2 regions of the Mesorhizobium sp. B2-4-13 genome follow, and region 2 is predicted to be linked to the other one. Evidence: riboswitches for the same ligand, from Rfam matches in the RefSeq annotation. Region 2 holds a riboswitch; the other holds the start of a gene.
What was found. A riboswitch is a leader RNA that binds a small molecule or an ion and turns the genes downstream of it on or off. The one in region 2 is predicted to bind thiamine pyrophosphate.
Positions count from the first base shown of each region.

Region 1 (9,605 bases), on a different contig from region 2:
CCGGTGGCGCGCCTCGGCCGCGTCGAGGCGGTTGCGCCCGGCGTGCTGATCGGCATGGTGCGCGATGCGGCCGGTGGCTTCTGCTTTCCGCAGGCCGGTATCGGCGCACAGCTCGTAGGTCTCGCCATGGCGCGGCTCAAGGCTGCAAGGCCTGTGGCGAGGCCCGCACAGGCCGCGAAGCCGAAGCGCGGAAAGGCCAGGAAGAAATCCGCCCGCTTGAAAAAGCGGGCCAGGCAGGCGCCGCCGAAGGCCGCCGCCGATGATGTCAATGTCGGGGCGCGGACCCATGACTGATGAAACCGGGCCGGCGCGCCGCAAGGCCAGGGCGGCAAGGCGCAAGCCCGCTGCCAGTCCGGTAGCCGCCAAGACGCCCCGGCCGAAGCGGACCAAGAAAACATTGGGCGACGATTTCCTGGCCGCCGTGCGGGCCGATTTTCTGGCGCATGGCGCCGGTGTCCTCGCCGAGGTGCGGACCGACAAGCCGGACCAGTATCTGAAGATCGTGCTGTCGGTGCTGCCCAGGGATTTTGATGTCGCCGTAAACCAACTGGACGCCCTCTCGGATATTCTGTTCGAGGTGATCGTGCGGAAGTTCGGGCCAGCCCCGGACTGACCGCCGGCCTTGCTTTGGGACCGGCACCTGAGGCCTCGATCGAACCAAAAGCCCGCCTTGGCTCACGCCGGGGCGGGCTTTCTTGCGTTTTCGGGCCGCTCATCGTTTCACGGATACGAGGCCCGGCTCCTCTTCGGCGCAAGGTCGGAAAACCGTACTCAGGCCAGGATGTTGACGGCGCGGGCCGCGACCAGCGCGATCGTGAGCAGCGAGATCATCGCCTCCGCCATCATCAAAAGCTTGGCGCGCTGAGAAAGGGGCAAGGTGTCGGTTGGTGAAAACGCCGTCGCATTGGTGAAGGCGAGGAAGAAATAATCAACGAAGCCAGGCAGCCAGTCGCGGACCTCGCGATCGTCCAGGGTCATTTGCGGAAACAGAAAATCGGCATGGGCGCGTTTGACCAGTCCGCAGGTCGGCGGCCCGCCGCGGTCGGTGCTCCAGAACCACAAGGCGAAAACGATGATGTTGGTGAGCCAGATATTGAGCGCGTCGACCAGCAGTGTCTGGCCGCTGCTGCCGGCATGTCCCGCCAGCAAAGCGCGCACCAGCAGCACCAGCGAGCCGCAGTTCATGACACTGACGACGCCGGTCATTACCAGGGCCGTTCTGCGGATCATGACGCGAAAACGGCCGACGAGATACCAGTGCTCTTCCTCGACCGCTTTCTGGGTGGCGACCTGCGTCCAGGCGGTGGCCACGGACAGGGGCACCAGCAGGGCGGCCTCCAGCGCCGGCGCCAGCCAGCGAGGGCCGAACGAAAGATCGTTGATGACCAGAAGCTGCAGGCAGATGATGACGAGGACAGCCGCGCGCGCCAGCCAGAAGTCGAGCGCGCGGTGGTGAATGACGGCATGCTGGTGACGCATCGAATGTCCGGGATGCTGAAGTGGGATCGGGTGTGCGGGCTGTTTTTGCCCGGGGAGGGCAATAGAATGCCGAGATTCCCGCTCAATCTTGGTATTGCAATGGCACCCAAGTATACTTTTTTGTAAGCTTTGACCTTGGGGCTATTCGGCAAACCGGGCGATGTGATTTAAGCGCGGCATGGCGGGAATTGACGACTCCATGGATCGTTGGGTGCCGGCAGCACTGCCTGCCGTGGGCCTGGACTCGTCATTGGTCTGGTCCGCGCTGCTTCGGCACCCTTGGGGTTTGCTGGCACTTTTGTGCCTGGTGCAGATCCTGTGCTGGACCCTGGTGCCAACACTCATCGATCCCGCACCGCCCGGCGACGTCGTGGAAGGCTTCATGTGGGGCCGCGAATGGGTGCTTTTGACCTACAAGCATCCGCAACTCCCCGGCTGGCTGCTCGAGACCAGTCATCTCCTGACCGGATCGTTCCGCTGGCCGCAATATCTGCTGGCCCAGCTGACGATCTCGGCCACTTTCGTCCTGGTCTACCTGCTGGCTCGCGACACGCTCGGCCGCGACAAAGCGCTGGCCGCCGTGCTTTTGATGCCGTCGGTCTATTTCTTCGGCTGGCCGACGCCGCAATTCAATCACGACTATGCGCAGATGCCGTTCTGGGCGGCGATCTGCTGGCTGCTGTGGCGCGCCAGCCGCGGCGGCGGGCCGGGCTGGTGGCTGGCGCTCGGATTGGTGTCGGGCGTTGGGCTCTACGCCAAGTTTTCCACCGGCTTGCTGCTTGCCTTCGGCGGCCTCTGGCTGCTGTGCGATCCACGTGCGCGCAGCCGGCTGGCGACACCCTGGCCATGGCTTGGCCTGGCTGTGTTTCTCGCCGCCGCCGCGCCGCTTGCCATCGCACTCTACCGCATCGATTTCCTGCCTTTGACCTATTTCGCCGGCCGCGATGCATGGGTGAGCGAGCACCGGGCGCGGCTCTATTATATCGGCGTCCAGATGGCCGGCCTTTCCGGCTTTCTCCTGGTGTTGGCGCTATCAGGGCTATTGCGGCGCTCACCAGCACCGCAAGTGCCGGTCGAGCGCGACACGCTCGTCTATCTCTGCTGGATGGGGCTTGGGCCGGCGGCGCTGATCATGGTGGTCTCGCTGTTCACCGGCACCGGCGAAGCCTGGGGCGCACCGATGTACAATCTTGTCGGCGTCGTCGCGCTCGCCTTTCTCGGTCACCGGCTCGGTGCCGTCGAGATGAGGAGGTTGGCGATCTGCGCCTTCATCTGCATCGTCGCCATGTCGGGCGCCTATGGGGCGATCCGATGGACGGACTGCAATGTGCGGGGACGCATGGACGCCGTCTGCTGGCCGGCGCGGCCGATCTCGGACGAGGCCGAGGCAATCTGGCACGCGGCGGCGCCGGGCAGGCTCGACATCGTCGGTGGCGACACCAATCTTGCCATGCTGGCTGGCCTCAACGCCTATGACAAGCCGTCTATCTTCACCGATCTCGATATGCGGTTCGCACCCTGGATCACGAGGCAGCGGTTGCGCGATCACGGCATGCTGATGGTCTGGTCGGGTCGTCACGTGCCGCCAAGGTTGCTGGCGTGGGTGGACAATATCCCGGTCAAGACCGTTCTTTTCAACTGGTCGCGCGAGGCACCGCCGGTGGCGATCAGCTTTGCCGTCATTCCGCCCGGCACGAGATATCTGCCGGCTGCCGCCAGCAGCCGGACCCGGCATCCGCGCAGCTAGGGTGAGCGGCGTCGTGCGATCCCATTCCCTATAATACAAGCGGACGGCCGCTCGTCTGACTGGACGAACCAGGCAACAATGCCCATTTATGGCGCTATCCAAGTTTGTTGCCGCGCAATTCCCGACGGAGAGCCGCTACACTTCCCCGGAATTGCCTTTTGAGGAGACGTGACATGGCGACTTCGAGCGAACGTGCAGTGCTTGCCGGCGGCTGCTTCTGGGGCATGCAGGATTTGATCCGGCGCTTTCCGGGCGTCCTTGCCACGCGTGTCGGCTACAGTGGCGGCGACGTGCCGAACGCTACCTATCGCAATCATGGCACGCATGCCGAAGCCATCGAGATCACCTTCGACCCGGCGAGAATCAGCTTTCGCCAGCTTCTGGAATTCTTCTTCCAGATACATGATCCGACGACGCGCAATCGCCAGGGAAACGATGTCGGCATGAGCTATCGCTCCGCAATCTACTACACCGATGAGGAGCAGAAGCGTGTGGCGGAGGACACCATCGCCGATGTCGACGCCTCCGGCCTGTGGCCCGGCAAGGTCGTCACCGAACTTGCGCCGGCCGGAGCGTTCTGGGAGGCCGAACCCGAGCACCAGGACTATCTCGAGAAATATCCCAACGGCTACACCTGCCATTTCGTCAGACCAGGCTGGAAGCTGCCGGTTCGTGAAAAGGCGGTTTCATAAGGCTCACCAGCCGTTTTGGCAGCAGGTTGGGTGTAAACGCTCGTCGATTGCCAAGGATCATACGCATTGGGGCTGTTAGCCGCCGTCCGGCGGTTGACAGTTCGCTGCGTTGCTGGCCAACTGCGCAGGTTGATTGATCATCGGGGATGAGCATGAAGAAGATCTACGAAAAGCCGGTGTTGGTGAAGCGGGAAAGACTCTCAAGTGTTGCGGCGGGACCGCTTTCTTCCAAGGCAGCCTGACCGGCTAGGCTGGCTTTCGGGCGGCTGGCCGAGTTCTAGCGGTGATCGAATTGCTGGCGCGGGCAGGCTACGTCTTGCCCCGCTGGGCTTGAAAAGATGATTTCTTCCGAACCCGCGGCACGCGCCGGGCAACTCACTGCAATTTTCATCCTGGATGTTTCTGCTTATACCGGGCCGCTGCTTTCCGGATGGATCGACGCGGGAAACCGTGTTGGTGCGATCATCGTGCCTGGTTTTCAACGCCCATCCAGAGGCTTCAGCCTTGGCAATTTTCGGCGCAGGCTGAGGCGCCGGCTTCTGCTCAGGCGCTATCTCGGCAACACGCCGGTAAAGCTGATCGAATTCCGCCGGCCTTACGACTGGAACGAGCTTGCCCGCCAATTGCCTGACATCGCCGCGGATGTGCTGATCTGCTTCGCTTTCCCGACCTTGATCCCGCAGCAGCTGCTCGACCTCTTTCCCAAGGGCGGGCTTAATTTTCATCCGGCGCTGCTGCCCAACTACCGGGGGCCGCATCCTCTCCATCGTCTTGTCGCGGATGGCCAGCATGCCGTCCATGGCGGCGTGACACTGCATAGGATGTCGGCCAATTTCGACGACGGCGACATCCTCGGACAAGTGCCGTTCACCGAAGCAGACTGGGCATCGCGGCGGGATATGGTGGACAGCGTGGCGAGCGCTATGCGCCGGTTGGTGCGCGAGGTGGCGCCAGCCTATTGCAAGAATCTGGTGTCGGGGATGCGGCAGCCAGCCGGTGATTTCGTCTGGGCTCGACTTGAGCGGGACCACATGGCGATTTCGTCCGACATGTCGATCGGGCACGTTGCCCGGATGTGGCACGTATTGGGCGCTAAACCCGGTATCTATCTGGATGTCGCCGACCGCCAGGTCAGGCTGGCCTTCCAGGTCAGGCGACTGGGTCCGCCAACCGGAAAGGGTCCGGTAAGGCGATGTGGGACGGTGGAGTTCGATCTTGACAACGGCCGGGTTCGGCACCTCACCTACGGGCGCCTGCTCAAACGGCTGATGAAAATATACGCCTCGTTCCCACGCCCCCGGGCCGGCAAACCGTACGCTGAATTAAGGGTCTTTGGCCGGGTGGGCAGTGAAGCGGCACCACAGCCGCCAGCGAGTAGTCGCGGACACTGAATCCCAATAGTGGGAACCGCGGAAACTGCGTCCGCGGTTCCCATATCGCGATGGTAAACTACTTTCCGCAGTTGTTGTCATTCACGGTCGGCGCTGTGGCGTTGCCGTTGGCGTCCGTCTGTGCACCCTGCGGGTTGGTCGGGCAATTCTTGTCCGCATTGGAATTCATGTCGCCCGGCGTGGTGGTCGTGCTGTTGGTCGCGCCCGGATCGATCGTACTGGGTGAAGCCGGGGTGCTTGGGTCCACAGTGACGGACTTGCCGCTACCGCCGGACCCATCCGCGCCCGCTGCGCTATTGCTTTGCGCCATGGCGGATGTTGCAACGGCAACGGTGAAGGCGGAAGCCGCGAGGATTTTCATGAACATGATTTGTCTCCATTTTCTGTGAACTCGTCGCCGGGAACGGTGCATGGTTTCGCGGAAATCATGAACCGCTCTATCTCTTGTTTTGACACAATCCCGAACGGAAAATTGGTCCTGGAATCGCGTCCAGCGACTGGTGGGACAACCCCTCGGAATGGCGAAGGTTCCAGACAAATTTCCGCGCCGGCGATGTCCAATTGCCCTGGAGCTCGGGCAATGCTTTAGCGCGGCTTGCCAAAAAACAGCTTTCCCAACCGTCCGAATGATGCTTTAACGCGCCTATCCACAGGGGTGCTCCGTACGGTCGGGGCTGAGACGGGGGCGGCAAGCCCACAGACCCTAGAAGCTGATCTGGGTAATACCAGCGGAGCGAGGCGGGCGATGTTTTCAGGCGCACAGGTTTCCCTATATCCAATGGCCGACGATTTCGTCGGCATCATTCTGGGCGCGCTCGGCGCGCTCGATCCGTACCGCGATAAGCTCAGGATCGAGACCGACGACATTTCGACCTTGCTGGTCGGGGCGCCCGAGGTGTTATTCCCGGCGCTGCGCGATCTTTTCGTGGCCGCGTCTGGCAGCGGCAGGCATTGCGTGCTGTCAGCCACCATTTCGCGTGGCTGCCCAGGCGAGCCGGACGATCCGATCTGCCGCTCCGACACGTTCGGCGGACCTGCCGGGCCACTCGGCCCGCGCAAGCAAGCCGCCATCACCGCAGTGCGCGGCGCGCCGGCCACTGGCCAGCCGGCGGCGGCGCAGTTCTCGCTCTATGTGATGGGCACTGACGACCACATGGACGAAATCTATGGCTGCATAGATTTCCTGAAGCAGTCCGGCGTCTACGATCGCTCCAAGAATTTCTGCACCAAGCTGCGCGGCGATGCCGGCGCGATCTTCTCGGCCCTCGATGAAGCTTTCTGCCGCTTCGGGCCCGGCGCCGGCCATGTAACCCTCGATGTCACGGTCTCGGCCAACAGTCCCACCGCCGTCTGAACCGCTCGTGGTCTCATCGTCATTCAACCCGCGTAACGTCGCGGGCTTCTTCGCAAAAACAGCGCCGGCCGTGATATCGATCGGTTTGGTGCTCGTGGCCTGGGAACTGTACGCAAACATTTCCGGCATCAAGCCGACGGTTCTGCCGGCGCCCTCGCGCGTCTTCGAACAGGCGATGCTCAATCGGGAAGCCTTGGTCGACAACGCCATTCCCACGGTCCGCGCCACGCTGATCGGTTTTGCCTGTTCGCTCAGTGCCGCCTTCGCGCTGTCGATGCTGGTCGACTTCTTCCAGCCTTTGCGGCGAGCGCTGTTTCCCATCTTCATAGTCAGCCAGACTTTGCCGCTGGTCGCCATCGCGCCATTGGTGGTGCTGTGGTTCGGCTTCGGGCTGACGCCCAAGATCATGCTGGTGGCGCTGGTCACCTTCTTCCCGATGCTGGTCGCGCTGGTACAGGGCTACGAGGCTACCGAGGTGGAGATCGGTCAGATGCTGCGTGCCATGGGAGCAGGGCGTTGGCGTGTCTTCATGCTGGCACGATTACCTTCGGCGCTGCCTTATTTCTTCGCTGGCCTCAGGATATCCATCACCTATGCCGTCGTCGGCGCCATTTTCGCCGAATATGCGGGCGCGGCCAAAGGGCTGGGCATCTACATGCTCAACGCCAAGAACAATTTCCGTCCCGACCTGGTGCTCGCCGCTGTCTGCGTCAGCGCAGCGCTCACCCTTGTCCTGTTCGGGCTGACGATGCTGCTGCAGCGTCTTGCCATGCCCTGGGAACGAGCCGCTGGCAGGCAAGGCCCTGGAAAAGGTCCAGAAGCATGAGCCGGCTCGAATTGCGGCATGTTCGCAAGGCGTTTGGCGGGCTCGATGTGCTCGCCGACATTTCGCTTCGTGTGGATGCCGGCGAATTCGTCTCGATCCTTGGACCTTCGCGAGCCGGCAAGTCGACGCTGTTCCAGCTTCTGACCGGCGCCGAGCATGGCGAGGGTGAGATGTTCTTCAACGGCGTGCCGCTCGACGATCACGGCAGGCATTACGCCTTCATGCCGCAGCGCGACGCGCTGATGCCGTGGCGGCGCATCCTCGACAACACCACGCTCGGACTCGAGGTGCAAGGCGTCAGCCGCAAGGCGGCACGGAAGCGTGTGGCTCCGCTGTTTGCCGAATTCGGCCTTGCCGGCTTCGAGTGGCACTTTCCAGCGCAGATCTCGGGCGGCATGCGCCAGCGCACGGCGCTTTTACGTACCGTGGTGCAGGAACGCGATATGTTGCTGCTCGACGAGCCGTTCGGCGCGCTCGACGCACTGACCCGTGCGGCCCTGCAGCGCTGGCTCGAACAGATGTGGCGGCACCACCACTGGACGGCGTTGCTGATCACTCATGACGTGCGCGAAGCCCTGTTCCTGTCCGACCGCATCTATGTGCTGTCCGCGCGGCCTGCCCGGGTCGTGCGTGAGATCAAGGTGCCGCTGCCGCGCCCGCGCGATTCCGCCAGCGCGGCCACGCGGCAGGCCGGGGCACTCGAGGCCGAGATTCTCGACATTTTGCTCAACCCCCAGCCACCCAAAGGACATGACCATGATTGACTTGACGCGCAGGCAAGCCCTGCTGCTCACCCTTGCCGGCAGCGTACCGCTGATCACCGGATCGAGCCGTTCCTTCGCGGCAACGCGGACGGTCACAGTCGCCCTCGACTGGACGGTCAACACCAACCACATCGGCCTGTTCGTCGCCCGCGATAAGGGATTTTATCGGGAAGCCGGCATCGAGGTCGACATCCTGCCCTACAGCGATACCGGTGCCGGCACGCTTGTCGCCAACCATGTCGCCGATTTCGGGATCAACGGCACCATCAGCCTGTTCACCCAGAAGACCGCGGGGGCCGATCTGAAAGGGCGTCTATGCCGTCGTGCAGTCCGAGACAGGCCGGCTGGTGTTCAATGCCGCGCGCAGCGAAATCAAAAGCCCGAAAGATCTGGATGGCCTGACCTATGGCGGTTTCGGCAGCGCCTGGGAGACCGCGCTGATCTCGACCATCATCCGTCACGACGGCGGCAAGGGCGATTTCGAGACGGTGACGCTGGGCACTTCCGCCTACGAGGCGCTGGCCAACGGTTCGGTCGACTTCACGCTGGAAGTGTCGACCTGGGAGGGCGTCGAAGCCGAACTCAGGGGCGTTAAGCAGCGCAGTTTCGTCTATGCCGACCATGGCGTCCCCGATGAGCACACCACGCTTATCTCTTCGAGCGAAGCGTATCTCCAGGCGAACCCCGAATTGTCGTCATCCTTCATCCAGGCAACGCGGCGCGGTTACCAATTCGCCGTCGATCATCCAGGGGAGGCCGCCACGCTGCTGATAGCCGCCAACAAGGATGCCCTGACGAATCCGGCCTTGGTCCACGCCTCGCTGAAGGCACTGCTCGAGGGCAATTATCTACGCGGGCAAAATGGTGCCATCGGGACGTTGGACCCTGCCAAGATGGAAGCGATCGGCAACTACCTCTTCGCCGCCGGCATTCTGCGCGACGCCGACGGTAAGGTTCTGCCGCAGAGCCCGGATTTCGCCAGGTATTTCAGCAACGCATTTCTGGGGTAGCTGGCCAATCCCTTAAGGAGAGGATCAACTCGGGCGAAACCCATTCCTGGCGATCCTCGAAGCGGAGACAATCTGCACGGCCGTGCCTTGTGTCTCTTTCGGCGGCGCCGTCGCCGTTTCTGATGCCGATATGATCTTCTCGGTTAACCGCACAGCAATGGTTGCGTGCAAAGGTCCCTCCGAGGGATGATCGGGGTTCTTGCCTTGCTTGCACCAAAAAGCGAAACGCTTCCGCGCGTCAACCAGGGCGGGATGATATCCGAAGCGCGCAAGCGCGAGATCCTGGCCGACTTGCGCGAAGGCTTCTTTCGCATTTGTGCGCTCGCATGCGCCGCGCTGTTT
Region 1 covers NZ_VFVB01000008.1:281,521-291,125, forward strand. Annotated here, with positions in the region: gene FJ936_RS22540 (hypothetical protein) at 1-294, shown strand, start outside; gene FJ936_RS22545 (hypothetical protein) at 287-613, shown strand; gene FJ936_RS22550 (hypothetical protein) at 772-1,479, opposite strand; gene FJ936_RS22555 (glycosyltransferase family 39 protein) at 1,679-3,226, shown strand; gene msrA (peptide-methionine (S)-S-oxide reductase MsrA) at 3,400-3,918, shown strand; gene FJ936_RS30715 (putative RiPP precursor) at 4,071-4,160, shown strand; gene FJ936_RS22565 (formyltransferase family protein) at 4,257-5,309, shown strand; gene FJ936_RS22570 (hypothetical protein) at 5,368-5,676, opposite strand; TPP riboswitch at 5,951-6,064, shown strand; gene FJ936_RS22575 (YkoF family thiamine/hydroxymethylpyrimidine-binding protein) at 6,055-6,663, shown strand; gene FJ936_RS22580 (ABC transporter permease) at 6,626-7,489, shown strand; gene FJ936_RS22585 (ABC transporter ATP-binding protein) at 7,486-8,253, shown strand; partial or broken gene FJ936_RS22590 (ABC transporter substrate-binding protein) at 8,246-9,263, shown strand; gene FJ936_RS22595 (isoprenylcysteine carboxylmethyltransferase family protein) at 9,468-9,605, shown strand, end outside.
Region 1: it holds a riboswitch for thiamine pyrophosphate, as region 2 does, so the genes downstream of both, FJ936_RS22575 (YkoF family thiamine/hydroxymethylpyrimidine-binding protein) here and thiB (thiamine ABC transporter substrate binding subunit) in region 2, are expected to answer to the same signal.

Region 2 (9,605 bases):
GCATCAGTTGCAGCCAGTGCGGCACGAAAGATCCTCCGGAATGGACGGGGAACGTCATCGAAGCGCGAATGCGCCAGCCATATCACGACAAAAGCGGCGAGCCGTCAAAGACGACTCGCCGCTGGATACGTCGCAGGACGACAGCCGGCCCCGCTTGGTGAATTACTTCGAGACGTCCTGGCCGAAATAGGTGTCGGCGATCTTCTGGTAGGTGCCGTCCGCCTTGATGTCGGCCAGCGCCTTGTTGATGGCCGCGACCAGCTCCGGATCGCCCTTGCGCACGATGACGCCGGAGTAATCGGCATTCTCTTCCTGGGCAGCGATCTTCACATTGGCGTCGGGCTTGTGCTTCTTGAAGTCGAGGAACGACAGGCTGTCATTGATGGTAGCGTCCGCACGGCCGGTCAAAAGCAGCTGGATCGACTGGTCGAAGCCGTCGGTGCCGACCAGTTCGGCGCCATTGGACTCGGCCAGCTTGCCGAAATTGGATGTCAGCGACTGCGCCGACTTCTTGCCCTTGAGGTCGGCGAAGCTCTTGATGTCGGTGTTGTCGCCGCGCACGATCAGCACTGCCTTGGAGGCGATATAGGGATCGGAAAAGTCGTACTTGGCCTTGCGGGCGTCGGTGATGCCGACTTCGTTGATGACGGCATCATAACGGTTGACGTCGAGGCCGGCGATCAGCCCGTCCCACTTGCCTTCGAGGAACTCAGCCTTGACGCCGAGCTTATCGGCGATCGCCTTGGCGATCTCGACATCGAAGCCAACCAGCGCGCCGGAAGCGTCATGGTAGGTGAAGGGAGCGTAGGTGCCCTCCGTACCGACCTTGATGATTCCGGCCTGCTTGATGTGGTCGAGATTGGCGCCGGCGTGGCCCGATGCGACGGCCAGGGCCTGCAACGTTCCGGCGATGATGAGTGACTTGAGCCATTTCATTTTTCTGTGATCCCGTCCTTGGCCGGTAACCCGGCATGTTGTGAGGGTTGGAAAATGACAGATGCAGGTCGAAAAAATAAGGAATGAAATTTCAAAGAGAGCGTGTTCCAGAAATCAAATTCTCCGGAAGGAATTCATTCGCAGGCTCGGAAGTTGCAGACAGCTGCGCGACGCTAGCGCTCGCCCTGCCCGCACCGGCGGAACCTTTCTCGCGCATGACAGTTTTGGCTGTTGTAGGGCACGCCGCCGTCATTTCAAGCCGGTGTCTGCCATTTGCCTCGCCGAGCCACGGAGCGCCTTATGATGGAAGACACGGCAGGACGGATCATGGTCCGCGCGGCAATGAAGGCGCCCTATCTCGAGCGCGAGGAAGAGCATCGGCTGGCATTGCTCTGGAAGAAAGACAACGACCAGAATGCGCTGCACAGCATCACCGTCGCCCACATGCGGCTGGTCATTTCCATGGCCTCGAAATTCCGCCATTACGGACTGCCGCTCGGCGATCTGGTTCAGGAGGGCCATGTCGGACTGCTCGAGGCCGCCGCCCGTTTCGAACCGGAGCGCGAGGTGCGGTTCTCGACCTACGCGACGTGGTGGATCCGCGCCTCGATGCAGGACTACATCCTGCGCAACTGGTCGATTGTGCGTGGTGGCACCAGTTCGGCGCAAAAGGCCCTGTTCTTCAATCTCAGACGCTTGCGTGCGCGTCTCGCGAACGGCGCCGAGCCGCTCTCCAACACAAATCTCTACCGCGAGGTTTCGGTTGCGCTTGGTGTATCCGAGGCTGATGTGGCGATGATGGATTCACGGCTGTCGGCTCCGGATTCTTCGCTGAACGTGCCGCTGGCCGACGATGCGGGCGGCACCGAGCGGATGGATTTCCTGGTCTCGGACGATCCCTTGCCGGACGAAATTGTCGGCGACAAGATCGATGTCGCGCGCCGCTCGCTTTGGCTGAAGGAAGCGCTTCACGCGCTCAACGCGCGCGAACTCAGGATCATCGAGGAACGCCGGCTGAATGACGAGGGGGCCACGCTCGAGGCGCTCGGCGAGACGCTCGGCATCTCCAAGGAACGTGTCCGCCAGATCGAGGCGCGCGCCATGGAAAAGCTCAAAGTCGCGCTGGTGAAGCAGAATCCGGAATTCATGGCGACCGCCGCCTGATCTCCCGCTCGGGCTTTTATTTGTCGGTGACGATCTTGACCTTGTCGCCGGCCGAAACCGCGGCCCCCGGCGACAGCGCATTGAGCACGCGGAACAGGTCGAGCTTGCGGTCGACGCCAACCATCTGCGCGGCAAGCGATCCCATGGTCTGTCCCGGCTGCACGGTGAGCACACGAATATGCAGTGGCTTCAGTGCCGCCTTCTCGGCGGGGCTGAGGATGCGGAAGGAGCCGCTGACCGAGCGCGCCACCGTTTCAAGCGAGGTGCTGGCCGAGGGGGCCGCGGTCAGCAATCGGTAGACCTGGCCGCCGGCGCGGATCACAGCGATATCGAACTGCCAGCCTTCGGCGCCTGCATGCGCAGTCGCCGCCTCATTGCCGTTGATGGTTTCCTGCTTGACGGTGCTGTCGTCGAGGCCGGCCACCCAGCCGCTTCTGATATAGTCGGTCAGGGCGCGGTTCTTGTCGATCGAAACGCCGTCGAAGCGGATCGCTATGTCGCCGGGACCGGTCGCCGTCACAGCCGCCGCCGAATTGTCGATGATGAAACCGTCCGGCACCGTGAACGACACGCCCAAGCCTGGATGCAGGAAGGTTTCGCCGCGCACATAGCCTTCTTCCGGCGTGTCGCCGTAAAGCAGGCCGTCTATGCCGGCGAGGAAGGAATCGCGGTCGCGTGTACCGAAGCCGGGCGCACCGAACTGGCGGGCGTGCCGCTGTGCCAAATCGATGCGTTGCGGCGTGTTGGGGTGCGTCGCCAGGAAGTCGAGGCTGGCGTCGGTGGCGCCGCTGATCGAGCGGAAATCGGTATAGGCCGACATCGACTGCAGGAAGCGGCCGGCGGCATAGGGATCATAGCCGGCTTCGCCGATCGACTTTATGCCGATGGCGTCAGCCTCAAGCTCCTGGTTGCGCGAGAACTGCGCCAGCCTGAGCTTGCCGCGGATGAGTGCAGCCTTGGCGGTCGGGCTGTCGCCAAGCACATCGGAAACGACCTTGGTCGCCAGACCTTCCTCGGCCTCCAGCTGCTGGCGCTGCAGCCCATGATTGGCGGTGACGTGGCCCATCTCATGCGCGATGACGGCGGCGAGCTCGGACGAATCATTGGCCAGCGCCAAGAGGCCGCGCGTTATGTAGAGATAGCCGCCCGGCAGCGCGAAGGCGTTGACGTTGGGCGAATTGAGGATGGTGATGCGATAGGTCTGGGTCGGGTTCGCCGACACCACGGTCAGATTGCCGACCACCTTGGCGACCATGCGTTCGAGCTTGGGATCGGAATATTCGCCGCCATAGGTCGCCAGGATGCGCGGATGCTGCGCCTTGGCGAGCTCCGCGAGCTTGTTGTTGGCGGCGACATTGTCGACCGTGATCGGCTTGTCGGATGGCTGGAAGCCTGATTCCTGGACTTCCGGAGGCGTGAACATCTGGCAGCTTGCCAGCGCCACGGCAAAGCCGGCCAGCGCCAGAAAGCGCGCCAGCGGGTTCATTCGTAGCCTGTCAACGCCGATCGCCAGAACGGCTTCCTTTCAGGTCCCTGCGCATGACCACATGCGCAAAACAAACTGCTACAGTATCCGTCACGCGCCCCTCGGAGCATGCGGCGGAAGCTGTAGGCAAATCACGGCCTGTGCCGGACCGGTATCGAGCGGACCTAGCCACACTACTCCAGTCATGGCAAGCAAGCGCCACATCGCATCGGGCCGGTTTGAGCGTAAATTATGTCCGCTTCCGGGCAATATCTCGTGATAAGGAATCCCCGGCCCCGGCTCCGATATAGCGCCGGAATGCCTCCGGACCAGCCCCGGCAAAGAAATCATCCGCCGTGCCGATAGCGGCGACCGCGCCGTTCTCGAGAAACACCACCCTCTGACCCATGCGGCGGGCATCTTGCGGCTGATGCGTGACGAACAGCACCGTCATGCCACGCTCGGCATGCAGGCCGGCAACCAGGTCGAGCATATCGTCTCGCAAGGCGGGCCCAAGCGAAGCGAAGGGCTCGTCGAGCAGCAGCACCGGGCGGTCACGCACCAGCACGCGAGCCAGGGCGACGCGCTGGCGCTCGCCGCCGGAAAGTTCGCGCGGCAGCCGCTTCTCCTTGCCGGCAAGGCCGGTGCGCGCAAGCGCATCGGCGATCGCAGCGCGATCGGCTTCGGCCAGCCGCAACGATGGCGAACGGCCGAGCCCGACATTCTGCTCGACGGAAAGATGCGCGAAAAGGTTGTTTTCCTGAAAAACCATCGACACTGGCCGCGTCGCCGGTGGCGCGGTGCTGACATCGGCCCCGCCGATCAGCACGCGACCGGATCGCGGCGGCTCGAACCCGGCCACCAGATTGAGCAGCGTCGACTTTCCGGAGCCGCTCGGTCCCATGATCGCGGTGATTTGCCCCGCCGTGAACTCGGCATCGAAGGTGAACAACGTCTCGCCATAGCTGAACGAAACCTTGTCCAGCCGCACCGAAACCCCTTTGCCGCCAGCCGCCCCGTCAGACATTGCGGGCCGTTTCCTTTCCCAGCCGGTCCGCTGCCAGCACCAGTGCCAGGCAGACAAGGCCGAGCAGCAGCGCCAAGCCGGCGGCGTCCTCGGTTCGGTAGCTGCCCATGCGCGCCAGGAGAAGGTAGGGCAAGGTCTGCACGGAATCACTGCCGAACAGGGCGATGACGCCGAGATCGCCGAGCGACAGTGCCATGGCGAAGGCAAAAGCGGTGGCCAGCGGGCGCCGCAACGTCGGCCAGTCGACCAGCCACAGTCTTGACCAGCCGGAAATTCCGAGCTGCGCGCAAAGCCGCTCGTGACGCTCGCTTGCCGCATCATAGGCGGGACGGATGGCGCGCAGCGCGAAAGGCATCGCCATGACAGCGTTGACGGTGACGACCATGAGCGGCGCGATGGCAAAGATATCGCCGACATGGCGCAGCAACAGGAACCAGCCGGCGCCGACGACGATCGGCGGCACGACCAGGACAAACCCGGCGCCGGTATCGGTGGCATGTTCGAGCAGTGTCCTTGCCCCGAAGCGGCGGTTCGACGCCAGCGCCCTGCGCGCCATGGTCAATGCCAGCGAAAGCATCACCGAAAGCAAGGCCGAAAGGAAAGCGAGCACAGCACTGGTCAGCGTCGCCTGACGGACAGTGGCCTCGCCGGCAAGCCGGCCGAGGTCGGCGCCAAGTCCGGCCGCCACGGTCGCCACCATCGGCCCGGCAACGAAGAGCAAGGCCAACACGATGAGCGTGGCATTCAGCCAGGCTTCGGTCCTGTTGACGGAGAGATAGCGGCGCGGCGCGACCGGCAGGTTGATGTCGGCGACGACGTCGGCTCCGAGCCGGGTCAACGCCAGCACCATGATGAAGGTCAAGGCGATCTGCAGCAGTGTCAGCGCGACAGCCCTCGCGGGATCGAAATCGAAGCGCAATGCCTGATAGATGCCGACTTCGAGCGTCGTCGCGGCCGGCCCGCCGCCGAGCGTCAGCACGATGGTGAAGGATGTGATGCACAGCATGAAGACAAGTCCGGCGACACCGGGCAGCGCAGCACGCAGCGTCGGCCATTCGATCAGCCGGAATGCCGGCTGCGCCCCCATGCCGAGTTGGCTCGCCAGCCGCCACTGGTCGGAGGGAATGGTCCGCAGCGCCTCGAGGAGCAGACGTGTGGCCAGCGGCAGGTTGAAGAAGACATGGGCGACGAGAATGCCGGACAGGCCATAGATGCCCGGCCAACCCTGGCCGCCGACGGCGCTGAGAAAGCCGGAGAAATAGCCGGCGCGGCCATAGAGCGCCAGGATGCCGAGCGCCGCGACGATCGCCGGCAGCGCCAGCGGCACGGCGAAGAGCTGCAGGATGAAGGCACGGCCGAAAAATCGTGGATGCCGCGACAGCGCCCGCGCCACGAACAGGGCCGGCCCGACCGAGAGCAGCGTCGACAGGGCCGCCTGCCAGAGCGTGAAGCGCACGACCCGGAACAGGTAGGGATCGAACGCAGCCCAAGCGCCGGAAAAATCGCGAGCGCCTTCGACAAGCAGCCCCGCAAACGCGCCGCCGATCAAAATGGCGATGGCGGCGAGCCCTATCATGCCGGCTGTGGTGCGGGGATCAGAGCGGGTTTGCACGCCGCACCGTCAACGATTGGGTGAAGCTTGTGGAGCGTCGCCGTAGAGCGTTCATCTCACGAGATTAGCCCACAAAACCTACTTGCTCATCACCGCCAGCCATTCATCGACCCAGGCTTTGCGGTTGGCCGCCACCTCCTCCGGGCTGAACAGCAAGGTTTTGGTCGGCTTGACCAGTTTGTCGAAGGCGGGGTTGAGCGGCTTGTCGGTCTTGCCGGCCGGGAACATCCAGTTGGTCTCGGGGATGGCGTCCTGGAATTTCGGCCCGGTCATGAAGGCCATGAACTTTTCCGCCAGCGGATTCTTGGCGCCGGCCGTGGTGATGCCCGCGACCTCGATCTGCAGATATTCACCTTCCTCGAACGACGCCGCCTGATAGCGCTCGGTGTTCTCGGCGACCATGTGGTAGGCCGGCGAGGTGGTGTAGGACAGCACCATCGGCGCCTCGCCCTTGGTGAACAGGCCATAGGCCTCGCTCCAGCCCGGCGTCACGGTCAGCACCTTGGTCTTGAGCTTGGCCCAGGCCTCCGGCGCCTTGTCGCCATAGACCGACTTCACCCACAACAGCAGGCCAAGACCGGGCGTCGATGTGCGCGGGTCCTGGATGACGATCTTGTCGTCGGCGCTACCCTCGACCAAATCCTTCAGGCTTTTCGGCGGCGATTTCAGCTTCTGGGTATCGTAGACGACGGCGAAGTAGCCATAGTCGAAGGGAACAAAAGTATCGTCGCTCCAGCCACCCGGCACGTTGACGTCCGTTATTGCGCCATGTGGCGCGAACAGGCCCGAGGCCTTGGCATCGGCGGTGAGATTGGTGTCGAGACCGAGCACGATGTCGGCTTTGGTCGAAGCGCCTTCCAGCTTGACGCGGTTGAGCAGCGCCACGCCATCGGCGACCGAGACGAACTCGAGATCGCAGCCGCATTCTGCCTCGAATTCCTTCTTCACCACGGGACCTGGACCCCAGTCGGCGGTGAAGCTCTCATAGGTGTAGACGGTGAGCTTATCCTTGGCCAAGGCCGGCCCGGACAGGGTCACTGCCGTGGCGGCGATCAGAAAATATAAAAGCGTGCGCATCGGCGCCTCCTTCGTTTGCGTTGAAAGGAATTGAGGCGTCGGAGTGTCCGAAACGTCTAATCCCTCCGCCGGTACAAACCGGATCAGGTTCAGCGGGTTGGCGACACTGCCTCTCAGCCGGCCCGCGAAATTCGCGTCCGGCACCCCGTTAGAGCGTTTCGACACATAGGCCGGGCCGATGACCCGCGCAAGTGGGACTTTGCCGCCTTCCGTTTCCCGTGCCGGGCTGGTAAGGCGACGGGATATGAGCACATTCACCATCCTGCTTGGCGGCGACCTCATCCGCACGCCTCGGCTCGACCGCCAGGTCGAAGGCTCGCGCGTCATCGCTGCCGACGCCGGCATCGGCCATGCGCGGATGCTGGGCCTCGTGCCGGAACTGTGGGTGGGTGATTTCGACTCGGTCCCGGCTGATCTGCCCGCCGACCTCGCCGCCGTGCCGCGGCAAACCTTCCCGGCGGAAAAGGACAAGACCGACGGCGAACTGGCGATCGCGGCCGCACTGGAGCGCGGGGCGACCCGCCTTGTGCTAGCGGGCGCCTTCGGCGGCAAGCGCGCCGACCACGCCTTCCTGCATCTGGCGCTTGGCCTGCGGCTGGCCGAAGCCGGAATGGATGTGTTTCTGACCAGCGGCGCCCAGGAAGGTGTTCCCTTGCTGCCCGGCAGGGCCGGCTTCGATTATGCCGACGGCACGCTGTTCTCGATTCTCGGCTTCTCCGAACTCTCCGGCCTGACCGTCACCGGCGCCAAATGGCCGCTCGACAAGGTCGAGGTGGCGTTCGGTTCGTCGCTGACCATTTCCAACGAGGTCAAGTTCGGCAAGACCGGGGGCCGCCTCGACATCGCGCTCGGCCATGGCCGCGCGCTGCTGCTCGCCCATCCCTATCCATTGCCCGAAAGCTGACATGGCCCCGCCTCTTCTCAATCTCGACGGGATAAGACTGACCTTCGGCGGCGCGCCGCTGCTCGACGGCGCCGCCTTGACCGCTTCGGCCGGCGACAAGATCGCGCTGGTCGGCCGCAACGGGTCCGGCAAGTCGACGCTGCTCAAGATCGCCGCCGGCCTGATCGAACCACAGGACGGCGAGGTGTTCCGCCAGCCTTCGGCGACGGTGCGTTATCTGCCGCAAATGCCCGACATGGACGGCTTTGCAACCGTGCGCGCCTATGTCGAGGCCGGGCTCGGGCCCGCCGACGATCCCTACCGCGCCAGCTATCTGATGGAGCATCTCGGCCTGTCGGGCGAAGAACGGCCTGGCGACCTGTCCGGCGGAGAGGCCAGGCGCGCCGCGCTTGCCCGCGTCATGGCGCCGGAGCCCGACATCCTGCTTCTTGATGAGCCGACTAACCATCTTGATTTATCTGTCATCGAATGGCTGGAAGAAGAGCTCGTCCGGACCTCCTCGGCGCTCATCGTCATCTCGCATGACCGCCGCTTCCTCGAGCGCGTGTCGCGCGCCACAGTCTGGCTCGATCGCGGCCAGACGCGCAGGCTGGACAAGGGCTTTGGCCATTTCGAGGAATGGCGCGACCTGGTGCTGGAAGAGGAAGAGCGCGAACAGCACAAGCTCGGCCGCCAGATCGTGCGCGAGGAGCACTGGCTGCGCTACGGGGTGACGGCGCGGCGCAAGCGCAACATGCGGCGCCTAGGCGAGTTGCAGACCATGCGCCAGCGTTTTCGCGGCCATCGCGGCGCCGAAGGCACCGCGATAATGGTGGCAAGCGACGCCGCCGAATCCGGCAAGCTGGTGATCGAGGCCAAGAACATCGAGAAGAGCTTTGGCGACCTCACCGTCGTCAAGGGGTTCTCGACCCGCATCCAGCGCGGCGACCGCGTCGGCCTTGTCGGGCCGAACGGCGCCGGCAAGACGACACTTCTGAAGATGCTGACCGGCGAATTGGCGCCGGACGCGGGTTCGATACGGCTTGGCACCAATCTGGAGATCGCCACGCTCGACCAGAAGCGCGAGGCGGTCGACCCGCAAGAGACGCTGGCGCAATATCTGACCGACGGGCGCGGCGAGAACCTCGTCATCAATGGCGAGCAGCGCCATGTCGTGTCCTATATGAAGGATTTCCTGTTCAAGCCGGAACAGGCCCGCACGCCGGTGCGCGAGCTGTCCGGCGGCGAACGGGCGCGGCTGATCCTGGCGCGCGTGCTGGCACGGCCAGCAAACCTCCTGGTTCTCGATGAGCCGACCAATGATCTCGACATGGAGACGCTGGAACTGCTGCAGGAACTGGTCGCCGGTTTTGCCGGCACCGTCATCCTGGTCAGCCACGACCGCGATTTCCTCGACCGCACAGTCACCAGCATCATCGCG
Region 2 covers NZ_VFVB01000005.1:1,553-11,157, forward strand. Annotated here, with positions in the region: gene FJ936_RS15150 (ABC transporter permease subunit) at 1-25, opposite strand, end outside; gene FJ936_RS15155 (amino acid ABC transporter substrate-binding protein) at 163-936, opposite strand; gene FJ936_RS15160 (RNA polymerase factor sigma-32) at 1,237-2,100, shown strand; gene FJ936_RS15165 (M48 family metalloprotease) at 2,117-3,586, opposite strand; gene thiQ (thiamine ABC transporter ATP-binding protein) at 3,816-4,592, opposite strand; gene thiP (thiamine/thiamine pyrophosphate ABC transporter permease) at 4,585-6,168, opposite strand; gene thiB (thiamine ABC transporter substrate binding subunit) at 6,283-7,281, opposite strand; TPP riboswitch at 7,325-7,439, opposite strand; gene FJ936_RS15185 (thiamine diphosphokinase) at 7,526-8,185, shown strand; gene FJ936_RS15190 (ABC-F family ATP-binding cassette domain-containing protein) at 8,187-9,605, shown strand, end outside.